3 regions of the Mesorhizobium sp. M0590 genome follow, and region 3 is predicted to be linked to each of the others. Evidence: predicted binding sites of a transcription regulator. Region 3 holds the regulator's gene; each other region holds the start of a gene.
The links. The regulator LexA, encoded in region 3, represses DNA repair genes until DNA is damaged. The targets are predictions, from matches to a motif close to TGTTCNNNNTGTGTTCNG.
Positions count from the first base shown of each region.

Region 1: dnaE (DNA polymerase III subunit alpha) is a predicted target of LexA. The motif match lies at 1,662-1,679, and genes of this name have one in related genera.
Region 2: NKI52_RS09075 (single-stranded DNA-binding protein) is a predicted target of LexA. The motif match lies at 2,010-2,027, and genes of this name have one in related genera.

Region 1 is NZ_JAMYQN010000004.1:168,481-171,758, reverse strand. It holds gene NKI52_RS09550 (acetyl-CoA carboxylase biotin carboxylase subunit) at 1-1,358, shown strand, start outside; gene dnaE (DNA polymerase III subunit alpha) at 1,945-3,278, shown strand, end outside.
Region 2 is NZ_JAMYQN010000004.1:61,404-64,681, forward strand. It holds gene NKI52_RS09060 (hypothetical protein) at 1-134, shown strand, start outside; gene NKI52_RS09065 (MarC family protein) at 209-838, shown strand; gene NKI52_RS09070 (OsmC family protein) at 847-1,272, opposite strand; gene NKI52_RS09075 (single-stranded DNA-binding protein) at 1,396-1,908, opposite strand; gene NKI52_RS09080 (cupin domain-containing protein) at 2,180-2,506, shown strand; gene NKI52_RS09085 (ArsR/SmtB family transcription factor) at 2,589-2,903, shown strand; gene NKI52_RS09090 (SRPBCC family protein) at 2,900-3,278, shown strand, end outside.
Region 3 is NZ_JAMYQN010000010.1:243,767-247,044, forward strand. It holds gene kynU (kynureninase) at 1-1,067, opposite strand, end outside; gene lexA (transcriptional repressor LexA) at 1,516-2,250, shown strand; gene NKI52_RS18860 (ComEC/Rec2 family competence protein) at 2,244-3,278, opposite strand, start outside.

The DNA.
Region 1 (3,278 bases), on a different contig from region 3:
GCAACACGCTCTATCTCGGCGAGCGCGAATGCTCGATCCAGCGCCGCAATCAGAAGGTCGTGGAGGAGGCGCCGTCGCCGTTCCTCGACGCCAAGACCCGCAAAGCCATGGGCGAGCAGTCGGTGGCGCTGGCCAAGGCCGTCGACTACCAGAGCGCCGGCACGGTCGAGTTCATCGTCGACAGCGACAAAAACTTCTATTTCCTGGAAATGAACACGCGGCTGCAGGTCGAGCATCCGGTGACGGAGCTCGTCACCGGCATCGACCTGGTCGAGCAGATGATCCGCGTGGCGGCCGGCGAAAAGCTCGCCATCAAGCAGAGCGACGTCAAGCTGAACGGCTGGGCGGTGGAAAGCCGCCTCTATGCCGAAGACCCGTATCGCAACTTTCTGCCGTCGATCGGCCGGCTGACGAAATACCGGCCGCCGGAAGAGGGAAAATTCGGCGAAATCGTCATCCGCAACGATACCGGCGTCACCGAAGGCTCGGAAATCTCGATGTTCTACGACCCGATGGTCGCCAAGCTGTGCACTTGGGCGCCGACACGGCTGGCGGCGATCGACGCGATGTCGGAAGCGCTGGACAGTTTCGTCGTCGACGGCATCGAGCACAACATACCGTTCCTGGCGGCGCTGATGCAGCATCCGCGCTGGCGGGAAGGGCGGCTATCGACGGCGTTCATCGCCGAGGAATATCCCGACGGCTTCGCGCCCATTGTGCCGAACAGCGAAGAAAACGCGGTGCTGGCCGCGATCGTAACCGCGGTCGAACTGCTGCGCCGCGACCGGCTCGACCGGCTGGGCGGGCGGCTGGCGCCGCATTCGGGCGCCTTGAAACGCGATTGGGTGGTGAAGATCGGCCGGGATTATCTTTCGGTTGCCGTCGTCGAAGGCATGATTTCCATTCCGATCGAGCTCGACCTCACAATCGACGGCGGCAAACCGCTGACGGTGGCCTCCGACTGGCGGCCGGGCGATCTCATCTGGCGCGGCGCGGTCGGCGGCCGCAAGGTCGCGGCGCAAGTCAGGCCGGTGCTGAACGGGTTCCGCATCGCCTGGAAAGGCATCTCGGTGACAGCCCGCGCCATGCTGCCGCGCACCGCCGAGCTCGAAAGGCTGATGCCGGAAAAAGTGGCGCCGGATACCTCGAAGATGCTGCTTTGCCCGATGCCCGGCCTCGTCGTATCGATCGCCGTTGCCGAGGGGCAGGAGGTCAAGGCCGGCGAGACGCTTGCCGTGGTCGAGGCGATGAAGATGGAAAACGTGCTGCGCGCCGAGCGCGATCTCATCGTCTCGAAGCTCAACGCCAAGCCCGGCGACAGCCTTGCCGTCGACGCGGTGATCATGGAATTTGCGTGAGTACTGAAATCCGCCCTCGACGCCCGTCAGAAGTTGGCGGGACAGCGCCCCCCTCTGTCCTGCCGGACATCTCCCCCTCCAGGGGGGAGATTGGCAGCCTCGGCGCCACGCTCGCTCCTGCAACGTTGGAAATTGGCGAAAGCCGAGATGATGGCCAATCTCCCCACTAGAGGGGGAGATGTCCGGCAGGACAGAGGGGGGCGCGAAGGAACGCGACTTTGCAATTGGTTGAGCATGCTCGCTTGAGGAGGGACAAGGCGAGGCCGTGAGGAATTCGCACTTTTTTGCCGTCACAGCGTATTTTGTTCTTGCTTTGTGCCGGCGGCTATGCTACTAATTTGGCTATGGTGCTAATTGGCTCCAATGACCCGCCCGCTGTGGCGGGTTTTGTGTTTCCGACCTGAGGTTGGCGGGACAGCGCCCTCTCTGTCCTGCCGGACATCTCCCCCACGAGGGGGGAGATTGGCAGCTTCGGCGGTTGCTCTAAACTTCCAAAGCTCCAATCACTACCGCTGGACTCGTGTTACCCGGTGCCGGACAATACATCTTCATCGACTGAGTCCTTGTGAGGCGGCGCGAAAAAACCATGGCGGATGAAAGACTTCCACGCGATCCCTTGCTGCGCGAGGCCTATGCAAAGGCGTCGCGGGCGGAGGCGGCGGCGCGTCGGTTCATTCATCTGCGCGTGCATTCGGCCTATTCGCTGCTCGAAGGTGCCTTGCAGCTCGGCAAGATCGTCGGCCATGCGGTGCAGGACGAATGCCCGGCAATCGCCGTCACCGACACCAACAATCTGTTCGGCGCGCTGGAATTCGCCCAGAAGGCGGTAAAGGACGGCATCCAGCCGATCATCGGCTGCCAGATCGACCTCGCCTTTTCCGGCGAGGCGAGCGACAGCCAGCGCGACCGCAGGCGGCAAGGACCGGAGATGCGGCCGGTCGTCCTGATCGCCGCAACCGAGGCCGGCTACGGCAATCTGGTCAGGCTGGTCAGCCGCGTCTACCTCGAGACACCGCCCGGCGAAGCGGTGCATCTGACGAGCGAGATGCTGCAGGGCCACACCGACGGATTGATCTGCCTTACGGGCGGGCCGCGCGGTCCGATCGGCACTGCCTTGAAACAGGATCGCCGCGAACTCGCCGAGACCCGGCTCTCGGCGCTCAAGAGCCTGTTCGGCGACCGGCTCTATGTCGAGCTTGAGCGGGTGTCCGGCTACGACCGCGCCATCGAGCAGTCGTCGGTCGATCTCGCCTACCGCCACGATCTGCCGCTGGTTGCCACCAACGAGGCGTTTTTCTTCTCTCGTGAAGACTATGAGGCGCATGACGCCCTGATCGCCATCGCCGAAGGTTCCGTGGTTGCGGCCGACAATCGCCGCCGCCTTTCGCCCGACCACTTCCTGAGAAGCCAGGCCGATATGGCGAGGCTGTTCGCCGACCTGCCGGAAGCAATCGACAACACCGTCGAGATCGCGCTGCGCTGCTCGTATTACCCGAAGACCCGCAATCCGATTCTGCCGCGCTTTGCCGGCCGCGATGTCGCCGACGCCGATGCTGCGGTCAAGGCGGAGGCGCAGGAGCTTGCCAGGCAGGCGCATGAAGGGCTAGAGGCGCGGCTGGCGGCGCACGGGCCGACGCCCGGCTATACCGTCGAGCAATATCGCGAAAGGCTGGATTTCGAGCTCGGCGTCATCGAGAAGATGAAATATCCGGGCTATTTCCTGATCGTTGCCGACTTCATCAAATGGGCCAAGGCACAAGGGATTCCGGTCGGCCCGGGCCGCGGTTCGGGCGCCGGCTCGCTGGTCGCCTATGCCACGACCATCACCGACATCGACCCACTGCGTTTTTCGCTGCTATTCGAGCGCTTCCTCAATCCCGACCGCGTGTCGATGCCCGACTTCGACATCGACTTCTGCCA
Region 2 (3,278 bases), on a different contig from region 3:
GATCTGCTGTGCGCTGGAGCTTTTCGCGCATCACCGAAAATTCGTTCCGCTGGCTGGGCGAACGCTCACAGGACGACGGCGCCACCTGGCGTCTCGAAGTCGAGTTTCTGGCGCGCCGGGCCGTCAGCCCCTGATCCGCACGGTTTCCACTGGCTCCGCTTTGCTCTACCAATCCCGTTATCCGGCTTTGCCGGCGGGGAGGGTCAGCATGCCGAGCTTCGACAGCCTGTTCAACGCCTTCGTCACCATACTGGTGACGATCGATCCGCCCGGCCTGGCGCCGCTCTTCCTCGCCGTGACCCGCGGCATGAACCGCGAGGAGCGCAACCAGGTCTCCGTGCGCGCCTCGGTCATCGCCTTCCTGGTAATGGCGTTGTTCGCAATCGCCGGCGCGTCGATCCTGTCAGTCTTCGGCATCACTCTGCCGGCCTTCCGCGTCGCCGGCGGCTTTCTGCTGTTCTTCATCGCCTTCGAAATGGTGTTCGAGCGCCGGCAGGACCGCAAGGAGAAGATCGGCGACGTCGCCATCACCAGGGACATGATCCACAACATCGCCGCCTTTCCGCTGGCGATCCCGCTTATTGCCGGTCCCGGCGCGATTTCGGCGACCGTCCTGCTCTCAAGCTCGTTTCAGGGTTTGGGGGCGCAGACAGCCCTTGTCGGCATCATCGCCATCTGCTTCGTCATCACCTACCTGGTGTTCGTGCTGTCAGAGCGCATCGACCGTATCCTCGGCCAAACCGGCCGTTCGATCCTGACAAGGCTGCTCGGCGTCATCCTGGCGGCGCTCGCCGTACAGTTCGTCGCCGACGGCATCAAGGCGCTGATGGCGACGTAGGGACAACCCTACTTCGCTGTCGTTTCAATGACTTCGAAGTCGTGGGTAATCTCGGCAGTCTTGGCCATCATTGCCGAGGCCGAGCAGTATTTGTCGATCGAAAGCCCGATCGCCCGCTTCACCTTGTCGTGTGATAGCGCCCGGCCCTTGACGACAAAATGCATGTGAATGCGGGTGAACACCCTGGGATCGGCTTCTGCACGGTCGGCATCGAGTTCGACCACGCAATCTTCGACCGCCTCGCGCCCCTTTTCGAGGATATGGACCACGTCATAGGCCGAGCAGCCGCCAGTGCCGATCAGCACCAGTTCCATTGGGCTCGGCCCCGGCGTCTTGCCCTCCGGCCCGAACGCAGTGCCTAGCACCAGCTTGTGCCCACTGGCGGACTCGCCAACGAAAGTGCGCTCCTCGACCCATTTGACCCTTGCCTTCACCTGATACGTCCTTTCACCGCTCAAACGCACAACGTCCCGAAAATCCAAGACAGATTTTCGGGACGCCATTTCGTGGCCAAGGTGCCGGCGCTTTTCGTCGCAAGGGCAGTCCGCCCCGAGAAATCAGAACGGGATTTCGTCGTCCAGCTCGCGCGACGAACCACCGCCGCCGCCCTTGTTGGCGCCACCGCGATTGAAACTTTCGCCCGGGCCGGACTGGCCGAAATCGGAACCGCGGCTCGCACCACCACCGGCATAGTTGCCGACCTGGCCGCCGCCCTCGCCCCGCGCATCGAGCATCTGCAGCTCGCCGCGGAATTTCTGCAACACGACTTCGGTCGTATAGCGGTCATTGCCGGTCTGGTCCTGCCATTTGCGCGTCTGCAGCTGGCCCTCGACATAGACCTTCATGCCCTTCTTCAGATACTGCTCGGCCACCTTGGCGATCTGGTCGTTGAAGATCACGACATTGTGCCACTCGGTCTTTTCCTTGCGCTCTCCGGATGTCTTGTCGCGCCAGCTTTCCGACGTCGCGATGCGGATGTTGACGACCGGGTCACCCGAATTCAAGCGGCGGATTTCAGGGTCCGCCCCGAGGTTGCCCACCAGAATGACCTTGTTGACGCTACCCGCCATGATACTTCTCCGCGCTCATCCGAAACCGAATTTTTGTCGCCGCACCTTACAGGCTATGGACAATCCCTGCCTGTCGTCGCTGCCTTTTCCCACAAGGTTTTTGTTCTCTTTTCGTTCTATAGGAGAGGCCCTGCACTGTCAATAGTTGTCAGTAAGAAGTAGTGTCTTGGCGTCGAATTTCCACAGACCATGGGATCGAGGCGAACGCATGAAGATGGTTGCGCACGACGATCAGCCGCAAGAAGAATGGCGGACGGGAGTAAAGACCCGCATGCATGTCTCGGCCTGCAACGGCGCAACTCAACTTTGCATATTCGAACAATGGGTCGAACCCGCGGTTGGCGCCCCGACACATTGGCACCCGGTCGAGGAAGTGCTTACCGTCATCGCTGGCAGGGCCGAGATGTGGATCGACGAAGAGCATCTCGTCTTGACTGCCGGACAGTCGCTTGTTGTTGCCGCGCACAGGCAACATGGCTTCCGAAACGTCGGCTCCGAATTGCTTCATATTCATGCTGTGCTCGCGTCACCAGTTTTCGAGGCGACGTTCAACGGATCCCCCGACATGGTGAGACGCTGGCCTCCAGCGAGTTTGTAAAACCTCGCCTGTCTTAAAAAACACCGCCTGTCTTAAAAAACACGGCTTGCCAAACCGATAAGTATTGACTTATGCTTTCGGCATGATCGAAGCAGACATTTTTCGGGCACTAGCGGATCCAACGCGTCGCGCCGTCTATGAGCGGCTCGCCGACGGCGAGATGACGGTGTCGGAACTGCGCACTGGCATACCGGTATCGCAGCCGGCGGTATCGCAACATCTCGCAGTGCTGCGCGGCGCCGGCCTCGTGGTCGAGCGCCGGGCCGGTCGCAATGCCTATTACCGCGTCGATCCGAAGGGGCTTGCGCCACTGCTCGGCTGGATCGAACGCTACCGTGCGTTCTGGCCAGAGCGCATCGAAAGACTCAAGACGGTTTTGAAGGACATGGACCAATGACCAGCCGAGGCACAGAACGCGCCGAAATGGCCGCAGACAAGATCGAGTTCGAGTGCGAGCTGCCCGAACCGCCGGAAAAGGTGTGGCGGGCGCTGACGGTGCCGGACCTGCTCGCGGCCTGGATGATGCCGAACGACATCAAGCCCGAAATCGGCAACCGCTTTGCCTTTAAAGCGCCGAATGCGCCGATCGAGTGCGAAATCCTCGACGCGGATCCCGGACGGCTGCTGCGCTATTCCTGGCGGGAGCGGCCGGCGCCCGGCGATACGCAGGTGCCGCCCGGCAGCCCCCTGGACAGCGCAATGAACGACAGCCCAGTGGACAGCATCGTCACCTTTACGCTCGACCGCACCGTTTCCGGCGGCACGCATCTGC
Region 3 (3,278 bases):
CGCATGACCTGGTAGCCATGCTCATGCATGAATGAGATCTGGCTGCCGCGTTTTTCCCCATCGCGCGTGCTTTCGAGCGTGAGCCCGTAAGTGCCGCACTTTGCCTCGACAAGCTCGATGAACAGATCCGCCAGCGCGATGCTCTTCTTGCGCACCGCCGTCATGTCGACATCGTTCCAGATGTCGAGCGCGCCCTTCAGCGTGCGCATCGACAGGACCGGCTGCGTGCCGCACAGAAACCGGCGGATGCCGGTGCCGGCCGCATAGCCTGGCTCGAAGGCGAAGGGCCGTGCATGGCCCCACCAGCCGGTGAGCGGCTGCTGGATGTCGGAAAGATGCCGCTCAGCCGCATAGATGAAGGCAGGCGCGCCCGGGCCGCCATTCAGATATTTGTAGGTGCAGCCAACGGCAAAATCGGCGTTTGCCTTGTCGAGCTCGACTGGCATCGCGCCGGCGGTGTGGCAGAGATCCCAGACGATCATCGCCCCGGCTTCCTGAGCCCTGCGCGTCAGCGCCGGCATGTCGCGCAGTTCGCCCGACTTGTAGTTGACGTGGTTGACCAGCACCACGGCGGTGCGTTCGTCGATCAGCTCTTCGACGGTCGGCGCGTCGACCCCCGAGAGGCGCAGCAGCGTATCTTTTCGCGTCGAAACCACACCCTCAGCTATGTAGAGGTCCGTCGGAAAACTATCGCCCTCGGCGACGATGACCTGCCGCTCCGGTCGCATTGCCATGGCGGCGTGCAGCAGCTTGTAGATGTTGACCGATGTCGTGTCGCAGACCACTGTCTGGCCGGCCGCGGCACCGATCAGGCGCCCGAGCTGGTCGCCAAGTTCAAGCGGCATGTTGAACCAGCCGGCCGTGTTCCATGCGCGGATGAGATCATGCGACCATTCTTCGGTCGCGGCCTTGTGCAGTTCATCGAAAGCGGCACGTGAAGCAGCTCCTAGCGAATTGCCGTCGAGATAGATCACTCCTTGCGGCAACACAAAGCGGTCGCGCATTGCGCGCAGCGGATCCGCGGCATCCATCGCCTTTATGGCCGCGAGATCGGGAATTCCTGTCATGATTTGTCTGCTCCCCCAAGATCCAACGCAACGCCGGACACGCATCGACTGTTCTTCCATTACCTGGTTATGCGCAGCAAGGCTCCACCGGCGAGAAGCAGCCTGACCAGGCGGTGGAAACCGGGACTTAACCGCGAGGTTGGCGTTTTGAGTTCGTTTCGTTCACGGTGCATTGACCAAACCGCACAGTCGATAGGGGTTCACTTCCGTGCCCTTTGCCGACCGACGGCCGATGCCAGTGCCGCCTTCTAGGAGGCCAGAAGGGCGCAAACGAAAGCAGAATCAAGGCGATGAGGCTCGCGGCGGTGAAAATGCGGTACGCCGGTAGGGGACGTCGTTTGTTTCCCAAGCCTTAACGCATTCATTAAACTTTAAACAGTTGCGGAACACAACTGGAACAGATAGTGTTTGTTCTGGGTTTGTTTTTCTGATTCTGTTGGGGGTCGCTATGCTGACACGCAAACAACACGAACTGCTTATGTTCATCCACGAAAGATTGAAGGAAAGCGGTATTCCGCCCTCCTTCGACGAGATGAAGGAGGCGCTCGACCTGGCTTCCAAATCGGGAATCCATCGGCTGATTACGGCGCTGGAGGAGCGCGGCTTCATTCGCCGTTTGCCCAACCGGGCCCGTGCGCTGGAGGTGCTGCGCCTGCCTGACTCGATCGCCCCCGGCCTCAATGCGGCACGCAAGTTCTCGCCGAGTGTCATCCAGGGTAGTCTTGGGCAAGGCGCCCCTCGGCAGGGCAAGCCGACATCGTCGCGCGTCCCTGCAGCCGGCAATGACGACGATGTCGTCGCCGCCGTTTCGATCCCGGTGATGGGCCGCATCGCCGCCGGTGTGCCGATCGACGCCATCCAGCACCAGACGCATTCGATTTCGGTGCCGCCGGATATGATCATGGGCGGCGAGCATTATGCGCTCGAGGTCAAAGGCGATTCGATGATCGAGGCCGGCATTTTCGACGGCGACACGGTGATCATCCGCAATGCCGATACGGCGAGCCCCGGTGAGATCGTGGTGGCACTGGTCGACGAGGAGGAAGCGACGCTGAAGCGGTTCCGCCGCAAGGGCGCCTCGATCGCCCTGGAAGCCGCCAATCCGGCCTACGAGACGCGCATCTTCGGACCAGACAGGGTCAAGGTGCAGGGCAAGCTCGTCGGACTGATCCGCCGCTACTGAGCTCCGCCCTTGGCACCGGCTTTGGGGTTGTCGGCCCTGCGGTATGGCGGCAGGCCCCGTGCCGCGCGTGAAAATTTCCGCTGCACGTGCCAGGGCCGGTATGATTTTTCGACCGCGAAACGGATTTCGGCGCGCGTTGCCGCTTGTGGATCGAAGTAGACGGCGGCACTTCCCGCGTGCGCCAGTTGCCGTTTGGTGACGACGAGGACCAGCCGGTCGTAGTAGCAGGGGTTATGGGCGGTGGCGTCGTCGATGACGATCAAGCTGGCAAAGGCGCAGGCTGGCCGCGCAGTATCGCGGTCCTTGGCTTGCGCGATGATCGCGCCGGATGGATGTCTGGCAAGGCAGAGGCCGTCCGTGCAAATGAACGGCATGCCCGGCGGTAGGTCGGCCGGATCGGCAATGTCGAATTGCGGGTCGTTCTTTCCAGGTGTTTCCGGCGCGACGATAGCCTCTGATGTGAGCGCGCGTTTCCAGTTGTCGATGGTGAACTCATTCGGGCGTGCCCGGTTGACCGCGAGTTCACCGCTGCCGATCGGCAGCGCGACCAGCCGTGCGTCCTCCGAGACCAATACGTCGGGTATGCGTGTCTGCGTTGTCGTCAGCAAGCCGGCGAGCGCAAAAGGAAGTGCCGCCAGCCGCAACCAGGTCGTCGCCATGCTGGCAATGACGAGGGCGATCGTCACCAGAAGGACGGATCTCAGCGAAATCAGCCCGACCGCATCGATCGGCGAGCGCTCCGATATCCACCCGGACAGGGCGATCATCGCCGTCAGCCCCTTGCCCATGACATAGAGGAAAGGGCCATCCGCACCGAACGGCATCGCCAGCGCGCTGAGAACGGCGAAGGGCATGACGACCAGTGAGACGATGGGCATGATGGCCAGATTGGCGAACAGGCTGAGCGGCGCCACGCGCTGGAAATGCCATATGGCGAAAAGCGCCGTGGCGCTCCCTGCAATGATCGAGGTCATCGCCAGACCGCACATGCCCAGCAGGACCTTTCGAGTGGCAAAGCGTAGCGGCGA